3 regions of the Paraburkholderia sp. D1E genome follow, and region 1 is predicted to be linked to each of the others. Evidence: riboswitches for the same ligand, from Rfam matches in the RefSeq annotation. Region 1 holds a riboswitch; each other region holds the start of a gene.
The links. Region 1 has a riboswitch for cobalamin ahead of ACUN0E_RS14580 (precorrin-3B synthase). Riboswitches for the same ligand answer to the same signal wherever they lie in the genome.
Positions count from the first base shown of each region.

Region 2: it holds a riboswitch for cobalamin, as region 1 does, so the genes downstream of both, ACUN0E_RS07515 (CbtB domain-containing protein) here and ACUN0E_RS14580 (precorrin-3B synthase) in region 1, are expected to answer to the same signal.
Region 3: it holds a riboswitch for cobalamin, as region 1 does, so the genes downstream of both, cobW (cobalamin biosynthesis protein CobW) here and ACUN0E_RS14580 (precorrin-3B synthase) in region 1, are expected to answer to the same signal.

Region 1 is NZ_JBQYMB010000001.1:3,231,866-3,239,333, reverse strand. It holds gene ACUN0E_RS14585 (precorrin-8X methylmutase) at 1-584, opposite strand, end outside; gene ACUN0E_RS14580 (precorrin-3B synthase) at 577-2,130, opposite strand; cobalamin riboswitch at 2,214-2,392, opposite strand; gene cbiE (precorrin-6y C5,15-methyltransferase (decarboxylating) subunit CbiE) at 2,477-3,700, shown strand; gene ACUN0E_RS14570 (cobalt-precorrin-5B (C(1))-methyltransferase) at 3,700-4,788, shown strand; gene ACUN0E_RS14565 (cobalt-precorrin-6A reductase) at 4,785-5,507, shown strand; gene cobM (precorrin-4 C(11)-methyltransferase) at 5,554-6,282, shown strand; gene metE (5-methyltetrahydropteroyltriglutamate--homocysteine S-methyltransferase) at 6,358-7,468, opposite strand, start outside.
Region 2 is NZ_JBQYMB010000001.1:1,619,758-1,627,225, forward strand. It holds gene ACUN0E_RS07500 (alpha/beta hydrolase) at 1-428, shown strand, start outside; gene ACUN0E_RS07505 (hypothetical protein) at 499-939, shown strand; gene ACUN0E_RS07510 (histidine phosphatase family protein) at 996-1,583, opposite strand; adenosylcobalamin (AdoCbl) riboswitch at 1,680-1,767, shown strand; gene ACUN0E_RS07515 (CbtB domain-containing protein) at 1,821-2,042, shown strand; gene ACUN0E_RS07520 (CbtA family protein) at 2,054-2,800, shown strand; gene ACUN0E_RS07525 (Arm DNA-binding domain-containing protein) at 2,825-3,349, shown strand; gene ACUN0E_RS07530 (hypothetical protein) at 3,950-4,357, shown strand; gene ACUN0E_RS07535 (hypothetical protein) at 4,369-4,638, shown strand; gene ACUN0E_RS07540 (hemagglutinin repeat-containing protein) at 4,971-7,468, shown strand, end outside.
Region 3 is NZ_JBQYMB010000001.1:2,877,527-2,884,994, reverse strand. It holds gene cobN (cobaltochelatase subunit CobN) at 1-1,245, opposite strand, end outside; gene cobW (cobalamin biosynthesis protein CobW) at 1,252-2,352, opposite strand; cobalamin riboswitch at 2,548-2,827, opposite strand; cobalamin riboswitch at 2,907-3,134, shown strand; gene cobA (uroporphyrinogen-III C-methyltransferase) at 3,359-4,120, shown strand; gene ACUN0E_RS13020 (cobalamin biosynthesis protein) at 4,117-4,659, shown strand; gene cobO (cob(I)yrinic acid a,c-diamide adenosyltransferase) at 4,656-5,258, shown strand; gene ACUN0E_RS13010 (cobyrinate a,c-diamide synthase) at 5,262-6,641, shown strand; gene bluB (5,6-dimethylbenzimidazole synthase) at 6,625-7,284, shown strand; gene ACUN0E_RS13000 (DUF4136 domain-containing protein) at 7,296-7,468, opposite strand, start outside.

The DNA of each region.
Region 1 (7,468 bases):
ATCGCGCTGCCGCCACGTCTGCCGTGAACCACGACATAGGGCACGCCGCGGCTGTCTTCGGCAAGCATCGCTTTCGATTCGGCCGCGCCGACAAAACCCACCGGAAAACCGAGGATCAACGCGGGCTTCGGCGCACCGGCATCGAGCATGTCGAGCAGATGAAAGAGCGCGGTCGGCGCGTTGCCGATCACGACGACACTGCCGGCCAGATGCGGCCGCCACAATTCGAGCGCGGCGGCCGAGCGTGTATTGCGGAGTTCGCGCGCCAATCCGGGCACGTCTTCGTGCGTGAGCGTGCAGATTACTTCGTTGTTCGCGGGCAGTCGCGCGCGCGTGATGCCTTGCGCCACCATGCCGGCGTCGCACAGAATCGGCGCGCCTTGTGCCAGCGCCGTGCGGCCCGCGACGCCTGCGCCTGCAGAAAACTGGAGATCTTTAATGACGTCGACCATCCCGCACGCGTGGATCACGCGCACCGCGAGCTTTTCGAGGTCGGCGGGGATGCGCGAGAGATCGGCCTCCGCACGTATCGTCGCGAAGGATTGGCGATAGATCTCCTGACCGTCGCGAATGTAATCAAGCATCAAAAGGGCTCCGGGCCAGGTGTGCCAATGGGTCGAGCATGTCGGCGGCCTGTTCGATCGTGAGTTGGTGCGCGACACACGAGCCGAAATCCGGCTGGCCGTCGCGTCGATAAAGGTCGTAGATGCCGGGCGCCACGGCCAGCAGCGTGTACGGCGCGCAATGCGCGGCGGCGCATGAGCGCGGGCAGCCGCTCAGATGGACGTCGATGCCCTCGGGCAAGCGATTCGCTAAAAGCAGTGCGTCGGCTTTGGTGTCGGCGAGGCTTTTTGCGCAGCCTGTGGAACCGGCGCAGGCGATCAAGCGTGTAAGAGGCTGCGTGGGATCGCAGGCGAGGCCTAGCGTGTCCATTTCAGCGAGCACGGTGGGTGCTGCATTTGCAGCGACATCGGGCAGCAACACGCTTTGCCAGGGCGTCATGCGCAGCGTGCCGTTGCCTTGCTGTTGCGAGAGCGTGGCGAGGCCGCGCAAGGTGATGGCGTCGAGTCGTCCAAGCGGCGGTTGGCCGCCTACGTGCTGCATCCCCACCACGCGCTGCGCGTGCGCGCCGAGTCGTAGCGTGGCATCGGCAGGCGTGCCGCGTTGCCAGTTTGCGAGCGATGTGTCGCGTGATAGCGGGAAATCGACATACGCTTGAGCGTGCTGCAATAGCGCATCGGCGGAATGCGTGGCAAGCAGATGACGCATGCGCGTGGCATCGGCGGCGGCCAGATCGAGGAACGTGTGCAGCAGTGCACGAACAAGACCAGTGACTTGCGCAGGGAGCACGGCGGCGAGGGCGCCTGTGCTATCCGTGCGGGGGCGTTCCGTGGCGTCACGCGAGTTAGCGTATCCGGCATGCTGGAATGTATCCGTGGCCGCATCGGCTTCAACGGCAATGTTCGCGTTCGCCACTACCGGCGGACACCCCCCCAAACCAACAGCAAACCGCACGCCGTCTTCCGCCTGCGTTGCCGCCAGCCAGACATCATGCGGATGATCGAGCCGCGCAAGGCGCTCACCGCCATCGAGCAGTAGCGCGAATTTGGGCGATAGCGCCGCAAAACGCGCTTCGGTTTGCAGCAAGGTGAGCAGTTCGAGGCTAAGCGGCCGCGTGTCGAACAGCGCAAATGGATCGCGCCCGGCAGTCGGGCTCACCATCACATTGCGCACATCGTCCGCAGCGCCGAATCGAGATGTGTCTGAAGCATCCGCTGAGGTCGCGAGCAGCAAGCGGGAAGCATCCACCGCGCCGGCCGCCCCAATCGGACCTAACCCCGCATCGACTAGCGCCGCGATCAACGCCGCTTCATGCCCGCTTAGCACGCCACGCACCTGCAGATTCGCGCGATTGGTCAACTCGACCACGCCGGCCGCATGCTGCTCACTCACGTCGGCAATCACCACGGCTTGCGCCGCGCTCAGCTCGCCGTCGGGCAATTTGATCCGGCAAATCCCCCCATCGCGTGCGGCGACGATGCGCAGCAGCCCGGGACATGCCGAGGGCCGCAGCGTCTGGGCCGCGTCGGACGAAGCAGTGGAGGGCGAAGCTTGATTCAAGACGGACACCGGGTTTAGCGTCGCGCGACGGCCCGAGCAAGCCGCAAGGCGGCATTGCTGCGGCATCGGTACACCCCGCCCGATGTAGGCTGGCACGAACAGTCTCGCCGGCAGGTCTCCTGGCTGGCAGGTCGTGGTCCGCCGCTGCCTTCCCGGTCGAACCAGTGGCGCGGAGCGCAGGCGGACTCGCTGCATACAGTTGCGGGGGCAGCCACAGTGGCACTGTGTTCCCTCTTCGGCCCCGAAGGGCACCGGCGGCTGTATTATGCCTTTTTTCGAACAGCACAACGAGGCTGGACGCTTTGATCGGCGTGGCACAGCGCAATATTTGAAGATACAGATTGAGGATGGATTCATGCCGGCATGGCTGACCGTAGTGGGCATAGGCGATGACGGCTTCGCCGGCTTGGGGAGGCCTGCGCGGCGTGCTTTGCTGGAGGCGTCGGTGGTCTACGGCGGCGAACGGCATCTGGCGATGCTGCCCGCGCGCCTCGCCGCGCGGCGCGAGACATGGCCGCGGCCGTTCGATCTCGCGCCGTTGCTGGCGGAGCGTACAAGGTCCGTGTGTGTGCTGGCGAGCGGCGATCCGATGCTGTTCGGCGTCGGCGCGACGCTGGCGCGGCAGTTGACGCCAGGTGAGTTGCGGGTGCTGCCCGCGCCTTCATCGTTGTCGCTGGCGGCCGCGCGGCTGGGCTGGCCATTGCAGGATGTCGCGACGGTTTCGCTGGTGGGACGGCCATTGCCGACACTGAATGCTCATTTGCACGACGGCGCGCGCGTTTTCGTGCTGAGCGCCGATGGGCGTACACCCGCAGCACTGGCCGAATTGCTGAATGCGCGTGGTTTCGGCGCGACCCGGATGACCGTGCTGGAGCATTTGGGCGGTGATCTGGAACGGCGCATCGACGGACGCGCGGACCAATGGTCGGCACAGGAAGTGGCGGCGCTGAACCTGATTGCGCTCGAATGCCGTGCAACGGAAGGCGCCCCGCGTTTGCCGCTGACCTCAGGCTTGCCCGACGACGCCTTTCGCCACGACGGTCAGTTGACCAAACGCGACGTCCGCGCGATCACGCTGGCGCGCCTCGCGCCGACACCCGGTGAATTGCTATGGGATGTGGGCGCGGGCAGCGGCTCGATCGGCATCGAATGGATGCGCGCGCACCCGACTTGCCGCGCGATCGCAATCGAAGGGCATGCGGAACGGCAGCGGTTCATCGAACACAATCGCGATGCATTGGGCGTGCCGGGTTTGCAACTGGTGGCCGGTCGCGCGCCCGATGCGCTGGAAGGACTGGCTGTGCCGGATGCCGTGTTCATCGGCGGCGGCGTGACGGTGCCGGGCGTGCTCGACGCCTGTTGGGCGCGTCTGCGCGATGGCGGGCGACTGGTCGCCAATGCGGTCACTTTGCAAGGCGAGGCGGCGCTGGCGGCGTGGCGTGAGCACCATGGCGGCACGCTGACCCGCATCGCGCTTGCCGACGCACAGCCGCTCGGCGGCTTCGATACGTGGCGCCAGGCGTTGCCGATCACGTTGCTGGATGTCACCAAGCCGGCCAACTCCCCACCCCAACCGTAATGCGCGAAGAAACGCCCGAACAATCCGCGCCGCTGCGTAGCGGCTACACGACCGGCAGTTGCGCCACCGCGACGTCGCTGGCGGCTGCGCGTCTGTTGCTAGCGGGTATCGTCAGCGAGGTCGCGGAGATTGTGTTGCCGAAGGGCCAGCATGTGCCGATGCCACTGGTGTTCTGCCGCCAGACCGATGATGGCGCGGAAGCGGGCACCATCAAGGACGCCGGCGACGACCCGGACGTCACGCACGGCGCGATCGTATTCGCCCGTGTGCGGCTGCGGGCCGAACCAGGCGTCATATTCCGGGCAGGGCCTGGCGTTGGCACGGTGACGCGCGCCGGCCTCACGCTGCCGGTCGGCGAACCGGCGATCAATCCCGTGCCGCGCAAGATGATGACCGAGCATCTGAGCGATCTAGCGGCCGAACAGGGATACACCGGCGGTTTCGACGTGACGATCGGCGTCGAAGGCGGCGCGGAACTCGCACTGAAAACGATGAACCCGCGGCTCGGCATTCTCGGCGGTCTGTCGATTCTCGGCACCACCGGCATCGTGCGGCCGTTCTCGTGCTCGGCCTATATTGCATCGATTCATCAGGGTATCGACGTCGCGCGTGCCAACGGTTACGTGCATCTCGCGGCCTGTACCGGCAACGCAAGCGAGGACGCAATGCGCGCGCACTACGGTCTGCCGGATATCGCGCTGATCGAAATGGGCGACTTCGTCGGCGCGGTGCTCAAGCATATGAAGCGCGCGCCGGTCGAGCGCCTGAGTGTGTGCGGCGGCTTCGGCAAACTCAGCAAGCTGGCCGCCGGGCACCTCGATCTGCATAGCCGGAATTCGAGCATCGATCTGGAACGGCTTGCAACATGGGCCTCTGAACATGGTGCGGATGATGCCTTGCAGGCGGCGATCCTCGCCGCCAACACGAGCCAGCAGGCCGTCGCATTGGCGCACGCGCAAAACGTGCCGCTCGGCGATATCGTCTGCCGTCACGCGCTCGCCGTAGCGCGCGATATCGTGCCGCCGCAGGTCGCCGTCGAAATGTTCGCCATCGACCGCCAGGGCAAGCTGATCGGAGTCGCGCAATGACGCGGACTCTGCTGCTTGGCGGCACCGGCGATGCTTTGCGGATCGCAAGACAGCTCGGCCCTGGGCACGTGTACAGTCTCGCGGGCCTCGGCAAGGTGCCGGACGATCTGTCGTGCGGGGTGCGGGTGGGCGGCTTCGGCGGCAGCGAAGGCATGGCGCGCTATATCGAGGACGAACGCATTGGCCTCGTGATCGACGCGACGCATCCGTACGCCGCGCAGATCAGCGCAAACGCCGCGAGAGCGAGTAGCGCCGCGCACGTGCCGTGCTGGGCACTGCGTCGCGAGGGATGGCAGCCGCAAACCGGCGACGACTGGCGCATGGTCGACGATTGGGCCGAACTGACAGCCGCACTCGCTTCGTTCAAACGGCCACTGTTCACGCTCGGTCGCGAACCGCTCGCGCATCTCGACGAAATCCCGCCGCAGCAGTTCTGGACGGTACGTTGCCTTGACGCAAACGAGGCCAATCCACGTGCACGGATTCTGGCGGCACGCGGCCCGTTTACGCTCGAAGGCGAGCGAGCGCTGTTCAGCGCGGAAGCGTTCGATGCCGTCGTCAGCAAGAACAGCGGCGGTAGCGCCACGGAAGCGAAACTCCAAGTCGCGCGCGAACGTGGTTTGCCGGTCGTCATGCTGCGGCGCCCTGAATTACCCGCGGTCGATCGCGAGTTTGTTAACGTGGCCGACCTGCTGGAAGCATTGCAAGTCTTAGGTTAAATGGCGCATGCATGACATGCCGGCCAAACGAATCATGGAGTATTGAATGACGGTGTTTTTTATCGGCGCGGGCCCCGGTGACCCGGAACTGATCACGGTGAAAGGGCAGCGCCTCGTGCGAAGTTGCCCGGTGATCCTGTATGCCGGTTCGCTGGTGCCGGCCGCTGTGCTGGAAGGGCATCGCGCGGAGCAGGTCGTGAATACCGCCGACCTCGATCTCGATCAGATCGTCGCGTTACTCAAAGCAGCGCACGACAAAAGCCAGGACGTGGCGCGCGTGCATTCCGGCGACCCGTCGTTGTATGGCGCGATCGGCGAGCAGATTCGCAGACTTCGCGAACTCGATATTCCCTACGAGATCGTGCCCGGCGTGACGGCGACCGCCGCATGCGCGGCGACGCTCGGCTGCGAACTCACGTTGCCCGATATTTCGCAGACGCTGATCCTTACGCGCTTTGCAAGCAAAACCACCATGCCGGAAGGCGAACAACTCGGCGACCTCGCGAGACATCGCGCGACGATGGCAATTCACCTCGGCGTGCGCCACCTGGCTCGCATCGTCGATGAATTGCGGCCGCACTACGGTGGTGATTGCCCGATCGCAGTGATCTATCGTGCAAGCTGGCCGGACGAAGAAAAAATCACGGGAACGCTCGACGATATCGTCGGCAAAGTGCAGTCCACCCATATCGAGCGGACGGCGCTGATACTGGTGGGACAGGTGCTGGCTGCCAAAGGATTTGCTGAGTCGACGTTGTACGCGAAAGGAGATTGAGTAATAGACACCTGCAAGCTCATCCGTAAGGAGTGGGTTACGGATGAGCGTTGCAGGCGGCGTCTGTTCAAACGTTTAGTCAGTCAATTCAAGCTGCTTCGCCGCCAGCTTCACCCGCAACGCCTTCGCGGCGCGCACCATATTCGTCAACGCTGCTTCCGTCTCCGGCCAGCCGCGCGTCTTCAGTCCGCAATCCGGATTGACCCACAGGCGCGCAGCCGGAATCACTTCGCATGCGCGCTCCAGCAGCCGCTGCATGGCTTCCGTGCTCGGCACGCGTGGCGAGTGGATATCGTAGACACCCGGTCCGATCTCGTTCGGATACGCGAAGGCGCCGAAGCCGTCGAGCAGTTCCATCGCTGAGCGCGAGGTCTCGATCGTGATCACGTCGGCGTCCATCGCGGCGATCGACGGCAAGATGTCGTTGAATTCCGAATAGCACATATGCGTGTGAATCTGCGTCTGATCGGCGACGCCCGCCGCCGAGATGCGGAACACACGCGTCGCCCATTCCAGATAGGTGGACCAATCGGCTTTACGCAACGGCAAGCCTTCGCGGAAAGCCGGTTCGTCGATCTGAATGATGCGGATGCCGGCCTTTTCGAGGTCTACTACCTCATCGCGAATTGCGAGCGCAAGTTGCAGCGCGGTGGTCGAGCGCGGCTGGTCGTCGCGCACGAAAGACCATTGCAGCATCGTCACCGGCCCGGTCAACATGCCTTTCATTAACCGATGGGTGAGCGATTGCGCGTAGCGGGTCGTCTCGACCGTCATCGGCTCGGGGCGATAGACGTCACCGTAGATGATCGGCGGTTTCACGCAGCGCGAGCCGTAACTCTGCACCCAGCCGTTCTCCGTGAACGCATAGCCCCACAATTGTTCGCCGAAATACTCGACCATGTCGTTGCGTTCGGCTTCGCCGTGCACCAGGATGTCGAGCCCCAGTTCTTCCTGTTTGCGCACAGCGATTTCGATTTCGGCGCGCATCCGCTGCAGATAGTCCAGCGCGCGCAGTTCGCCGCGTTTGTAGGCGGCGCGCGCCTGACGGATGGCCGGTGTTTGCGGGAACGAACCGATCGTGGTGGTGGGCAGGAGCGGCAGGTCGAGCGCTTCGCGCTGCACACGATTGCGTTCGGCGAACGGGCTTTTACGTTCCGCCATCGCAGCGTTCACGGCGGCCACGCGT
Region 2 (7,468 bases), 1.6 Mb from region 1:
ATGTGTACTTCGATGCAATGCGGCCGACTGCGTCCGGCGAGTTCGAGGCTTTCGATGCGACGGTCTGTCCGTCGTTTAATCGCTGGAAGTATGGACTCGAGGATTTGCCGGCCTATGCTTCGCGTAGAGAGGGCGCTGGTTCCGCTGACGCGCTCGAATCGCGCTATGCGCATCGCGAAGTCACCGTGCTGCTCGGCGGCGCGGATTGCGATCCGCAGCATCCTGCACTCGATCGTTCATGCGCTGCGCAGACCCAGGGCGAGCATCGGCTGGCGCGTGGCCTGGCTTATGCGCGCTATATGGCGTCCAGGCATCCGGAAGGATCGGCGAAGCATCGTACGTTTGTGATCGACGGCGTTGGGCACGATGCGAAGGGGATTTTTGGGTCGACGCCTGGGCTGGCCGCGTTATTTGGAGACGCTTCCTGACGGTTCCGGCGCGCCATGGGCACGAACCGTGCTACCACGCTAGAGCCACCTTTCGAAGGACCGCGCCGACATGAACAAGACCATCATGCTTACTGCAGCGATTGCCGCTGTGTCGCTGAGCGCCTTGCTGCCATGCAGCGCGAATGCCGACGATGCGCCTAGCCCGTGCGCGTCGCTCAAACGGATCGTCGCGGCGGCGCCGGACGGTTTGGCCTCGCTCACACCGGACGACGGCAAAGGCGTTGCACAACCCTACGGCGATGACGCGCAATGTTTGGCGAGCCGTGGCAGCTACCAATGCACGTGGACGCCGCACCATGACGCCGGTTCGAGCGCGGATGCGCTGCAGGCCGTCGCGGCGGACATCGCTTCGTGTCTGCCAGACGCCACGCACGACCAGAATTCGCCTGGACGTCAGCACTTTTATCTCGGCACACGCGCCAGGCGGACCGATATCACGTTGACGCGAGCCGGTTCGAACAAGCTGAGGTTGGTCGTCTCAGGCAAGTGAGCGGGCGCATGAGTTTTGAATCGGCTGTCTGCGCGCGGCAAACGTTGCGGTCACCGTTACTGTGACGCCGGCCACCATGTCCAGCCGCGTCGCGAGCGTCGCAACTGGACCGTCGAGAGCGGCGCGATCTCGATGCGCGAAAACACGGCGGGCGATGCCGCGAGCGCACATACGAGGGCGGCCCGGATCACTGGCGCGTGCGTGATGGCGACCACATTTTGCGTATCGCGTGGTCCTTCGCTCGACGCATCGTCTAGCGTATCGAGCCACAGTCCTACACGCTTCACGAGTTGACTGAATGACTCGCCGCCATGCGCGGCAGCGTCGGGATCGTATGTCCATGCGCCGAGGTCCTGTGGCGCCTCGACCGCGAGATCAGCGAGGCGGCGGCCATGCCATAGGCCGTAGTCCAGATCCGCCAGTCCCTTGTGGACCGCGGCACTGAGACCCAAGGCCGACGCCGTATCGCGCGCACAGACGGCAGGGCTGACAAAAACCGCCGCGTCGTCCGGAATCGACAGGCGCGCCCGCGCGGCACCTGCTTCGGCGAGGCCGCGTGCATCGAGCGGATCGTCGGCGGGAAAGCGGGCCGCACGCATCGCCGCGGTCGATGCGTGGCTGATCAGTAACAGCCGTATGTCCATTCAGTTCATTCCCATAAAGGCCAGCCCAAGGCGGGACGCATGCAGCCATGCTTTGCGTTGCCGAGAGGCAAAGTTTAGCGCGTAGAATAGCGGCACTGCGAAGCACGGAAGCCGGTGAGAGCCCGGCGCGGTCGCGCCACTGTAATCGGCATTCACGAGCCGAAAGCCAGACCTGAGCTTCGCACCATCCCTTTTCGATCGACTATCGGGGCGCGTTACCCCCAGGAGATGTCCATTATGTCCAACGCTGTTTTCGATCCCGCGGCTCAGCCTGTCGCCCAACCCACACCGATTCCGCTGCGTGAACTGCTGCCTTGGGTCGTGTTCGGCGGCTTGCTGCTGTTGCTCGCGATTTATTTCGTTGGTGCGGAAGAAGGCGCCACCTCGCTGGTGCCTGGCATGTATGTGCATGAATTCGTGCACGACGGCCGCCATCTGCTCGGCTTTCCCTGCCACTAACGGAGTCGAACATGGTTGGTAAATTGTTGGTACGCGGGATGCTTGCAGGCATCGCCGCGGGATTGCTCACGTTCGGCTTCGCCAGATTGGTGGGCGAGCCTCAAGTCGATCAGGCGATCTCCTTCGAGGAAAAGGCCGATGCCGCCAAAGGCGAAGCGCCGGAACCCGAACTGGTGAGCCGCGATACGCAAGCGGGGCTCGGGCTGCTGACGGGTGTGGTGACGTATGGCGCAGCGTTCGGTGGACTGTTCTCGCTGGTGTTCGCGTTTGCGTACGGCCGCGTCGGCGCACTGAGTGCGCGCGCGTTGTCCGCATGGCTGGCGCTTGGCGCGTTTATCGCGTTGGTGATCGTCCCGAACATCAAATATCCGGCGAATCCACCCTCGGTGGGCGACCCCGAGACGATCGGGACGCGCACCGGTTTGTTCTTCCTGATGATCGCGATCTCGCTAGTCGCACTGGTGTTCTCGCTGAAGGTGCGGCGCCGTGCGGCGCTGAAGCTGGGCGCGTGGAATGGCTCGATCGTGGCTGGCGTGGTGTTTGTCGTGATCATTGCTGCCGTGCAACTGTCGATGCCGACGATCAACGAAGTGCCGGCAGCTTTCCCGGCGGTGCTGTTGTGGAAATTCCGCGTCGCGGCAATCGGAATGCAGGTGATTATGTGGACGACCATTGGGCTGCTGTTCGGCGCCCTGGTTGAGCGGAGCAAACTGTTGGCTCCCGCGACCGGTAGCGCGACGAAGTCCGCTTACCTTTGATGGCATAACACGGGCGCAACCGTCGTGACGGTTGCGCCGACGTGCAGCGCGCAAGAATATAAATACATCAAGCACTTGGCGCGTTTGGCAGGATGTTATCCACAGGCTTATGGACAAAGTCTGTGGATAAAGTTATCCCGCGTCGCACAAGGTCTACAAACATCTGTTCCGTTTGAATTCAACAACTTAGTTGTTGGCGCACGGCCTCCGGTTGTCCGTATCATCGGGACACGGCAGGTGTTTTGTGGGGAATATCGTGGGGAAAATCGTTCGCAATCAATCAGCAAAGGGTCGCTCCTTAAACTCGGCGCCGCCGATCATGACCGCGTCGTGAACGACGGCACCGGCCTGTCTGGCCGGGTGCATGCCGGAGCGAAGGGAATCAGCGTCCGCTATCGCTACCGCTTCGAGGGTGAGTCCCGGGAAATGCCACTTGGAGCGTGGCCGCGCGTGGCGCTCGCCGCAATCCGGCTGAAGCTTGATGAAACGAAACTGCGTGTACAACGCGGTGGCGACCCGGCCAGCGCAGGCTGGTCGCGGACAAGCTGAAAGTCGAGAAGGCGCAGGTTGTACGGCAACAGCAGGAACTGGTCGAACGGGAGCGTGAGCATGCGGAATCACAACTGACCGTGAAGGCCATGTTCGAAGCGTGGCATCCCGAGGCAATGGTGGACAATACACCGGACGGGGCCAGAGGTGTTCGTCGGATATTCGAGCTGCACCTGTTGCCGGGTTCTGGCGATACGCGGGTTGCTGATATCACGCCAGGCGACATTCGCAGGCAGTCCGCACGCTCATCGACGCAGGGAAAATCTCGACCGGCATATCGCTGCACATGTACGCCAATGCGATGTTCGTGTGGGCGGCCAGGCGCAAGCCCTGGAGGCTGCTTTTTGAGGTGAACCCGGTTGAGGACGTGGACATCGAGCGCATGCTGCCTGCGGATTATCAGGACTGGTGCGAGCGTGTTCTCGAAGATGGCGAGATCATTGAGTCGCGCAACCGCTTTCAGGTCATCCGTAACGCGTGGGATTTTCATACCGGGCCTCGTCGTGGGAATATCGCCAGGCCAATCCCGCGCGAACATGAACTGGCCGTCTGGATCACGCTGGCAACACTTGTGCGTATCAATGAAATCTGCGCCGCACAGTGGCGGGCACACATCAACTTCGAAAAGCCACGTGGTTTATCCCGGCGTCGCAGTCGAAGAACCGCAGGGCGTTCACGCCCGAGTTCACGACGCTCAAGAAACTGGAGTGCGACGTGTGCGATGCGCTGGCACGTGCATGGTCGGGTGAAGTCCTGGTGCGGGACTCCGCGTTCGCGGATTACGTCAGGGCGCAGGCCGAGGAACGCTGCGGCACCGACTGGCCGATGTCGCATGTCAATTGGGAGCGCGCGGCGGAAGAAGCGCGTCTGGACTGGTTCCACGTCGAATTCGACGGCGTGAAGTATTGGGTTTTGCCGAGGGGAATGTGTGATGCACAGAATCCCGGTCATTTCGTAGCGCAGTGCACAGTCACGGCCAGCGCAAGGACGACACCGAACGGTGTCTGAGGGAGAAAGTCATGTACACGATGACGCTACGCGAGCAGGCGGACGTGCTCGCACGCATTACGGCCACTGCGCCGCACGACACGACGCACAGTGCTGCCATCGAGGCCGCGCGGGCGAACCGCGCGACTGCACTTCAGGTGATGGAGATTCACCGCTGTCTGCAGCGCTGGGCCGACATCGGCAAGGGGAATGCGCGCGATGAGGCGCGGCGTGCGCTCGCCCAGGTGGATGATGATGGTCAGGGAGTACGGTGGTACGGGACGGGAGACGGGAAGCCGTAACCCTATCATCAACGCATCAATATTTATCGGGGTGACTTCGGTCACCCTTTTGCTTTTCGGATCAATCCTATGGCTGGTCCGCGTGCGTCGCTCATACAGTAGTCCGGCGTCTCTCGATGCCGTCTATCCCAAAGCCCTCGTCAACGATCCCCCGTTGATGCTTGGCTGTTCGCCCGCTCCAGCTACGTGATATCCCGGTAGTGCTCTATAGGAAAAGTACGATTTTGTGGGATGTGTTGCATTGGTTCGCATTTTGACAAACGTTGACGGATTGTCGGCGTGATGTCCGATATTTTACGGGGCGTTACCAATCCGTAAAATGACGTAGAAGAATGAACCGGAAGACATACAGGCTGGTATACAGCCGACTGAGAGGAATGCTTGTAGCCGTCGAGGAAACCGCCACGGCCACGGGCAAGGAAGCGGGACAGACTTCGGTACGCAGCAGAAAATCACAGGGTGTGATTTTTTCCCTGCGCCAGATCGCGCTGGCTGCGCTCGCGCTCCTTGGCGCGCTGCCGTCGCTGTCGGGCGCACAGATCGTTCCAGGTGGCACCCACGCACCGTCCGTCATCCAGACACAGAACGGGCTGGATCAGGTGAACATCAACCGGCCCTCCGGTGCTGGCGTGTCGATGAACACCTACGGCCAGTTCGACGTGCAGTCAAAAGGCGCGATCCTGAATAACTCGCCGACCATCGTGCAGACGCAGCAGGCTGGCATGATTAACGGCAATCCGAACTTCGGCCCGGGTCAGTCGGCACGGGTCATCGTCAATCAGGTCAACAGCAGCGCGGCGAGCCAGATCAACGGACATCTTGAGGTTGCAGGCCAGCGCGCGGAGGTTGTCATCGCGAACGGAAGCGGGATTTCCGTGAACGGCGGCGGCTTTATCAATACGTCGCGGGCGATCCTGACGACGGGCACGCCGAACTTCGCTCCGGATGGCTCCCTCACAGGCTTTAACGTGACGGGCGGCAACATCATCATCCAGGGCGCGGGACTCAACGCAGGCGATACCGACCAGGTTGACCTGCTATCGCGCGCCGTGCAGGCGAACGCCGCAATCTACGCGAAGAACCTGAATGTCGTGACCGGTGCGAACAGCATCAACCATGACACGCTCAATGCAACACCGATTGCGGGTGACGGTCCGGCTCCGGGTGTTTCCATCGACGTCAGCCAGCTTGGTGGCATGTACGCGAACAGGATCGTTCTCGTCGGCACGGAAAATGGCGTTGGTGTCTCAAATAAAGGGGTTCTTGCGGCACAGGCGGGTGACCTGGTACTGAGCACCAATGGGCTGCTGACGCTCGCTGGCCAGACCAATGCGAGCGGCAACATGGCGCTCTCTGCAGCAGGCGGCGTCGACAACAGCGGCACGACCTACGCGCAGCAGAGCGTCACGGCGAGTACGTCCGGTGCGCTCACGAATAGCGGCGTGCTCGCGGCGCAGCAGAACACGACGCTCAATGCGGGCAGCGTGGCTTCGACCGGCACGCTTGGCGCGGGCGTGAACGGTGACGGCAGTCTGGCGCAGGCGGGTAACCTGTCGGTGACGGCGGGCGGCACATTGACCGCGACCGGGCGCAATGCGGCGGGCGGCAGTGCGTCGCTGAACGGCGCGTCGGTCAATCTCGCAGGCAGCAGTACCTCGGCCAACGGTGCGCTGGCACTCACCGCCAGCAGCGGTGACCTGAACCTGACAGGTGCGACAACGACGGCGGGCGGCGCGCTGGACACGCGCGCCTCCGGGACGCTCACGAACGACGGCGGTGTACTGTCCTCGGGCGGTCCTCAGACTGTCACGGCGGGCGCACTGTCCAACCGCAATGGGCTGATTGTTTCGGACAGTACGCTCAACGTCGCGGCAACAAGTGACTTACAGAACCAGGGCGGCACACTGCAGGCAGCGGGCGCGCTGTCTGTCGATGCCGGTTCGCTCGACAATACGGGCGGGCATATCACTTCGCTGAACGCGGACGGCCTGATGCTGACCGTGACCGGCGCGCTGAACAATGGCGCGGGCGGTGCGATCGGCGGCAATGGCAACGTCACCGTGCAGGCCGGACAGATCGCGAACGCCGGTTCGATCACGGCGGTGCAGTCGCTGATCGCCCGCGCCGTGCAGACGCTGTTCAACGGCGGCATGCTGGCCGCGAATGTCAACGTCAACCTGTCCGCAGGTTCGACGCTCACCAACGCGAACACCATCGCGGCGGGTCATCTTGTGACACTGACGACAGCGACCTTCGACAACAGCCACGGCAACCTTGGCGCGGACCAGCTCGCGCTGCATGCGGCGAACCTTGTCAACCACGGCGGCAGCATCACGCAAACCGGAACCGGCGCGACGACCGTCGATGTAACCGGCACGCTCGACAATTCGGGCGGCACGCTCCAGACCAACAGCGACAGTCTCGCGCTTGGTCCCGCTGTGCTTGTGAATGACAACGGCACCATCGCCAGTTCGGGCACGGGCACGCTGTCGGTCAATGCCGGTACGCTTTCAAACAACGGCGGCACGATTGCGACGAATGGCGCGCTCGATGTCCGTTCGGGCGCGGCGTCGAACCGGGGCGGCATGCTGGCCGCGCAGACGGGCGCGACGCTCCACGTTGCCTCACTGGACAACCGCGCGGGCGGCTACGTCGGCGCGCAGACCGTCTCGGTGACCGACACGGGTGCACTGAACAACGCGGGCGGCACAATCCAGGCGGACGACACGCTGTCGGTCTCCGCGCAGTCGGTTGCGAATGATGGCGGTTCCATCGCGAACGGGGGCACCGGTACAACGACGGTCGCTACCAGCGGCGCGGTCACGAACAC
Region 3 (7,468 bases), 350 kb from region 1:
GCGCAACATGGACAGAATGCCGACCACCGAGGCCGGCGTATCCAGCCCCACGCCGTTGCCGATACGCCCTTCGCTCATTGGGTAATTGGCGAGAATCAGCGCGAGTTTCTTGTCCGCGTTATCGAGTGTGCGCAGACGGCACCAGCGGCGGCTCAGTTCGGCCAGAAAGCCGACGCGTTCGAGGTCCGGTTGATAGCGGACCACATCGACTTCGGTGTGCGGACAACGATAGGCGAGCCCCTTGAAACTGATCGCCCGCGTGATGATACGGCCGTCCACTTCCGGCAACGCGATATGCATGGCGATATCGCGCGAGTTGAGGCCTTGATTGTCCTTGACCCAATCCTCGCGGTTACCGCCACTCAGAATCACCTGCATCACCGGAGCGTCGCCGGCGAGCGCAAGCGGTTCGGGGTCGTCGATAGCAGACGCGGCGAATGCAGTCGTATTCAGCACCAAGGCGACATCGTGTTGCGCACACAACCGCTGCACGACTTCGCGGCTCATCGCATCTTTCAGCGAAGTAATCGCGACCGGCAGCGGATTCAGACCTTGTGCTTCGAGCGCATCAACCAGCGCATCGAACACGGCTGTGTTGGCCGCTTGCAGATGCGCCTTGTAGAACAGAATCGCAGCGACCGGCGCGCCCTTAACCCAGCGCGCCTGCCAGTCGGCCATCGTCGGGGTATCGCGTTCGGGATAATAGAGCGTCGCGGCAGGCAAGGCGCGCGGCGGCGCAGGCTCGTGCCCCCAGCCAAGCGAGCGGTACGCGATAGCGCGCAGGAACGCCTCGGCATTCTGCGGCCCGCCTTCACGCAGATAGCGCCATAACTGATGACACAGATCGGCGCCGGCAGTGCTGCGCGCGAGCAGGTTCGGATCTTCCTGAAGATCGCCGGAGAACATCGCGAGCGTCTGCTGCTTGCGCTCGGCGAGCGCGACCACCTGTTCGATTCCATACGGCCAGTACGCCTCGCCGCCGAGGTGATCGACCACTACGACACGCGCATGCTGCAACACGTCTTCGACATAGAAATCGACTGAGGCCGGTTGCCGCAAATACGTGACGTTCGCGAGCCGTACGCTCGGAAAACCCTCGCCCAGACGAGGCACCACGCTCGCCAGCAGCGACAGCGTGGTATCGGCGGAGCTGAGCACCACGATATCGGCGGGCTGCTGATCGATGCGGATCACGCCTTGCGTATCGTCGACAAAACCGCCCGGCGTAGTGCGCAGCAGATGCATGACCGGTTACGCCTGTTGCGGTTGGGCGTTCGCCACGGCGCCCAAAGCGGCGTCGAATGTCTGTTGCAGCGTGGCCTGGTCGAGGTCTTCGCCGATCAGCACGAAGCGGCTTTGCACGCCCTCGCCCGTTTCACCCGCTTGCCAGCGCCGGTCGAAATAACTATCGAAACGACGGCCCACGCCCTGGATCACCAGACGCATCGCGGCGCCCGGCAATGCCGCGAAACCTTTAACGCGGTAAATCGTGTTCGTTTCGACGAGCCCTTGCAACGCGGCGATCACAGTCTCGCGCGACGAAACATTCGCATGCACCACCACCGAATCGAATTCGTCGTGATGGTGATCGGCATCTTCGGCCGAACCGTGATGGTCGTGGCGCAGGTGAATCGTTTCTTCCGAGGCCGTTTCGAGGCCGAGCAACGTATGCAGATCGAGCTGGCCCATCTGCGCGCGCACGATCTTCACTTGCGGCGGAATTTCTTCACGAATCGAACTTTCGACAGAAGCTTGCTGTGCGTCGTCGAGCAAATCCGTTTTGTTCAGAATCACCAGATCGGCTGCCGACAACTGGTCTTCGAACAGCTCATGCAGCGGCGATTCATGGTCGAGATTCGGATCGGCCTGGCGTTGCGCATCCACGGCGGCCGGATTGTCGGCGAACTGGCCGCTCGCCGTGGCCGGGCCGTCGACTACGGTGACGACCGCGTCGACGGTAAAGCTGTTCTTGATCTGCGGCCAGTTGAACGCCTGCACCAGCGGCTTCGGCAACGCGAGACCGGATGTCTCGATCAGCACGTGATCGATCTGCTCGCGTCGCTCCACCAGTTTTTCCATCACCGGGAAAAACTCTTCCTGCACGGTGCAACACAGGCAACCGTTCGCAAGCTCATACAGTTGCCCTTCGGTCTCGACGCCGTTTTCATCGCAACCGATGCCACAACCCTTGAGGATTTCCCCGTCGATCCCGAGTTCGCCGAATTCGTTGACGATCACCGCGATGCGCTTGCCGCCCGCATGCTGAAGAATGTGCCGCAACAGCGTGGTCTTGCCGCTGCCGAGAAAGCCCGTGACGATGGTGACGGGGATCTTGCGCATTTGAGTTTGCATCGTGAGGTCCATCCGTAGGAGTTGCATGTGCACGCCGATGCGCCTGCGCGTCTGGCTGTATAGGCCGTGCAAACGGGGCGCATGCCCTAAGCCACGACAATAACCAGACACGAGGACGAACAACGGCGTTGCCGGGGCAACAGAAAACAGAAAACGGGAATGAGGTCATGAACGCGCCGCCGCATCCCCGCGGTGGTCATTCTTCGTAGTCTGGCCGGTATCCGGGCTGGCGAAAGCGCCGCTTCCCCTTCCCGGGCGAGTGGTTTCTCGCCCAGTGGTTATATGCCGACGCGGCCTTGCGCGTGGACATCGAAGCCGGCTCCGCGGCGCCAGGCAAACAACCTGGAACCGCTTTTCGCTTACCGTTGCGGGGGCAGCACAGGTTGACCCGATCCATTGCAGGTGGGCACCCTGTTTCCCGTTTAACTGCATGCGCACGAGCGCGCATGCGAGCACCAAAGTGCGTGCGAGTTTAGGCCGAGCGCCCCGTGCCGTCAAGGAAACGCAGGCGTCCGCAGGGCCTTTCCGCAGTGCCGGCGCGGCCTGCCGTGTGCTATCGTATGCGCGCGTTTGGTGCCCGCACATGCGTTCGCATGTGCAGTTAAACGGGAAACAGGCCGCGCTCGCTGCGCTCAACCTGTGCTGTCCCCGCAACGGTAAGCGACCTGCGGTGCTTTCGCATCGCGCATGCGTTTTTGATGCCACTGTCTGACGAATCTGGACGGGAAGGCAAAACGCATGAGGCCGCCAGCCCGGATACCGGCCAGACGCGGAGGCAGTGAACGTCACGCTGCCGTCCGCCGGAATCCGCGAGGGACGGATGTGAAGGCGCTGAAGCACGACGTGGCGCGGCCGTTGGCGTTTTCCCGTGGGAAACGCGGCGAGCAGCGTTTTTCGTCGCGCGTACCCTGTCGCACCGCATGACCTCAATTTCTGCCGCCCCGGGCCTCTTCGCGTCTCACCCGTTCCCGCTTGTCATGACATGGCGCACGCCATGCGCGCCGCGATGAGCCGCGCCTGGCTGATCGGCGCAGGCCCCGGTGACGTCGAACTGATGACGCTCAAGGCAACGCGCGCCCTGGCGCAAGCCGATGTGGTGCTGGTCGACGATCTGGTGAACCCCGACGTGCTGCAATTCGCGCGCGCCGACGCGCAGATCGTGTACGTCGGCAAACGTGGCGGGCATCCGTCGACACCGCAGGCCGGCATCGTCGCGCAGATGCTCGAACATGTGCAGGCCGGGCGCAGCGTCGCGCGTTTGAAAGGGGGCGATCCGTTCGTGTTCGGCCGCGGCGGCGAAGAACAGCAGGCGCTGCATGCCGCGGGCATCAGCGTGGACGTGATCAACGGCATCACCGCCGGGATTGCAGCGCCCGCGGCAATCGGTATTCCTGTGACGCATCGCGATTACGCGCAAGGCGTGGTGTTCGTCACCGGACACGGCGCCGGCAGTGGCGAGCCGGACTGGGCCGCGCTCGTCGCCACGCGGATGACGTTGGTGATTTACATGGGCATGCGTCGCCTGAACGATATTGCCGCCGCGTTGCTCGCGGCCGGCATGAGCGCCGATACGCCGTCCGCGGCGATCGAATCGGCGACGCGTCCTGAGCAACGGCACGTGCTCGCGCGGCTCGGCGAGTTCGCGGATACAGTCTCGCGTGCCGGACTCGGATCGCCGGCGATCGTGGTGATCGGCGGAGTGGCTTCGCTGGCTTTGGCGCGGGATGCTGTGAATGCCAGTACGGTGGGCGGGTTGGACGCGCAATGAAAACGCTCACTGTCGGCATCGGTTGCCGCCTGCACAGCCCGGCTGAGGAGATTGAAGCGGCCGTGCGCGCCACACTCGGCTCGCACACATTCGATGAAATCAGCACGGTTGCCTCGATCGACACCAAAGCCCACGAAGCCGGCTTGCTCGAATTCTGCGCGCGTCATGCCCTGCCGCTGATGCTGTTCAGCCGCGCGCAGATTGCGGCGATAGCGGTGGACGATCCGTCGGCGGCAGCACGCGAGCATCTGGGCATAGACGGCGTCTGCGAACCGTGCGCGTTGCTCGCCGCAGCGGCCGAATCTGAGGCGGCCAGCGCACCAGGCGCCGCCCACGCGTCGACATTTGCGTCAGTTGCATCGGCTGAATCGGCTGCCCCAATCGCCTCACCTGCGTCGATTGCACTCAGTGCCGCGAACGCACGGCTACTCGTGCGCAAAACCATTCGCAACGGCGTCACGGTAGCGATAGCCTCAACCACCGTCCACCCCGCCGGCGAACCGACAAACAACGACACCCAAAAACAGGACCTTTCATGAAGACTGATCCCGAATCGCATCAACGCATGACCGAGCGCCGGCGCGAAGGTCACGAGAAAAAGCAGGCCAGCGCCACCGTCGAAAAAGGTCTGCTGATCGTCAACACCGGCACCGGCAAAGGCAAAACCACGGCAGCGTTTGGTATGGCCGTGCGCGTGCTTGGGCATGGCATGCGCCTCGGCGTCGTGCAATTCATCAAAGGCGCGTTGCATACCTCGGAGCGCGACTTCCTCGGTGCGATCGCCAATTGCGACTTCGTCACGATGGGCGACGGCTACACCTGGAACACGCAGAATCGCGACGCCGACATCGCCACCGCGCGCAAAGGCTGGGACGAAGCGCGCCGCATGATCGAGAGCGGCGACTATCACATGGTGATCCTCGACGAACTGAACACCGTGCTGAAGTACGAATACCTGCCGCTCGACGAAGTGCTGTCGGTCCTGAACGCCCGTGCTCACATGCTGCACGTGGTGGTGACCGGCCGCCACGCGCCGGACGCGTTGATCGAAGCCGCCGACCTCGTCACCGAAATGCGCATCGTCAAGCACCCGTATCGCGAGCAAGGCGTGAAAGCGCAGCGCGGCGTGGAGTTCTGAGCAATGTCCGCGTCCTCCAATCCCCCAAGGGGACTTCCTTCGGGGCGGGGGGCTTCGTTCGAAACGTCCCTCAAGGACACCTCCTTCGGTGCATGCCCCGCCCTGTTCATTAGCGCGCCCGCGTCGGGCCAAGGCAAGACCACGATTACCGCGGGTCTGGCGCGCTACCATCGGCGACTCGGACGACGCGTACGCGTCTTCAAGACGGGCCCTGACTTTCTCGATCCGATGATTCTGGCGCGTGCCAGCGGCGCGCCGGTACTGTCGCTCGATCTGTGGATGGTGGGCGAATCGGCCTGCCGAAACCTGCTCGCGCAAGCGGCGGCTGAAGTGGATCTGATCCTGATCGAAGGCGTGATGGGTCTGTTCGACGGCACGCCGAGCAGCGCCGATCTGGCAACCACGTTTGGCGTGCCGGTGCTCGCAGTGATTTCAGCAAAAGCGATGGCGCAGACCTTCGGCGCGGTCGCCTTCGGCCTTGCGCAATTCAGACCTCAAGTGCCGTTTTACGGCGTGCTCGCCAATCGCGTCGGCTCGCCAAGGCACGCGCAAATGCTCCAAGAGGCGTTACCGCCGAACCTGCGCTGGTGTGGGCACATCACCGGCAACGACGAAATCCAGTTGCCCGATCGCCACCTCGGGCTGCATCAAGCCGCAGAGATCGACGACCTGGAAACGCGCCTGGATCGCGCCGCCGATGCACTCGCGCAAACCGCATTGGCTGAACTCCCGCCACCGGTCGAATTCGGGGCGCCCGCGCAGGAAGCCCTGCCACGTCTTCTGGAAGGCAAGCGGATCGCGATAGCGCGCGATGCCGCGTTCTCGTTCATCTATCCGGCCAACGTCACGCTGCTGGAGACACTCGGCGCGCACATCGACTATTTCTCACCCCTCGCCGATGAAGCACTGCCGGAGCACGCCGACGCCCTGTACCTCCCAGGCGGCTATCCCGAACTCCATGCGGCAGTGCTCGCAGGCAACACGCAAAGCGCCGCGACGATTCGCGCGCACGCGGCCGCCGGCAAACCGGTCGTCGCCGAATGCGGCGGCATGCTCTATCTGCTTGAACAGCTGACCGACACGAGCGGCGCCACAACGCCGATGCTCGGCCTGCTGCCCGGCCACGCAACGATGCAAACGCGCTTCACCGCGCTCGGCATGCAACAGATCGACAGCCTGCATGGTCCAATGACCGGCCACACCTTCCACTACTCTAAACTGACGACATCGCTCACGCCGCTTCGTTCAGCCACCCGGCCGCACGGCGATGCGCCTGGCGAGAACGTGTTCCGCGCCGGTTCGATTGTGGCAACCTATATGCACGCTTATTGGCCCTCCAACCCGGCCTTCACGGCCGCCCTGTTCCATGGCGAAGCCTTTTAACGATTCCGAGCGCGAAGCCGTCTACCGCGCGATTTACGAACGGCGCGACATGCGCCATTTCGTGCGCGAGCCGGTCGACCCTGCCGTGTTGCAACGCCTGCTCGACGCGGCGCATCACGCGCCGAGCGTCGGCTTCATGCAACCCTGGCGCATCGCGCGCATCACCGATCCGGCTTTGCGCACGGCGTTGCACGCGACGGTCGAAAGCGAACGCCTCGCCACCGCCGACGCCCTCGGCAAGCGGCGCGAAGAATTCATGAAGCTGAAAGTGGAAGGCATGCTGGACTGCGGCGAACTGCTGGTGATGGCGCTGATGGACGGCCGCGAGCGGCACATCTTCGGACGCCGCACCTTGCCGGAAATGGATCTCGCGTCTGTGGCGTGCGCGATCCAGAACATGTGGCTCGCCGCGCGCGCGGAAGGTTTGGGAATGGGCTGGGTGTCGTTATTCGACGTCGACATGGTCCGTACGCTGCTGCATATGCCCGAGGGCGCGCGGCCGGTGGCGATCCTGTGTCTCGGTCACGTCGATCAGTTCTACAGCGAGCCGATGCTGGAAACCGAGCGCTGGGCAAGCCGCATGCCGCTCGCCGATTGCGTGTTCGAAAACCGCTGGCCGGAAGACGGCAAAACGCCGGAATAGCGCGGGATGTTTTAAGGCTGCACCGGCTTAACCGAAACCACATTCGGCATGCCGCTCGCCTGATCGGTCCGCAGTTTCACGCGCCAGTCGGGCGGCGCATCGAAAGGGAATTTTGCCAGGGCGCTTTTCACGAGCGCCGGCATCGCATGCAGGGGATCAGCATCGCGATCGCTGCTGGCCGCGT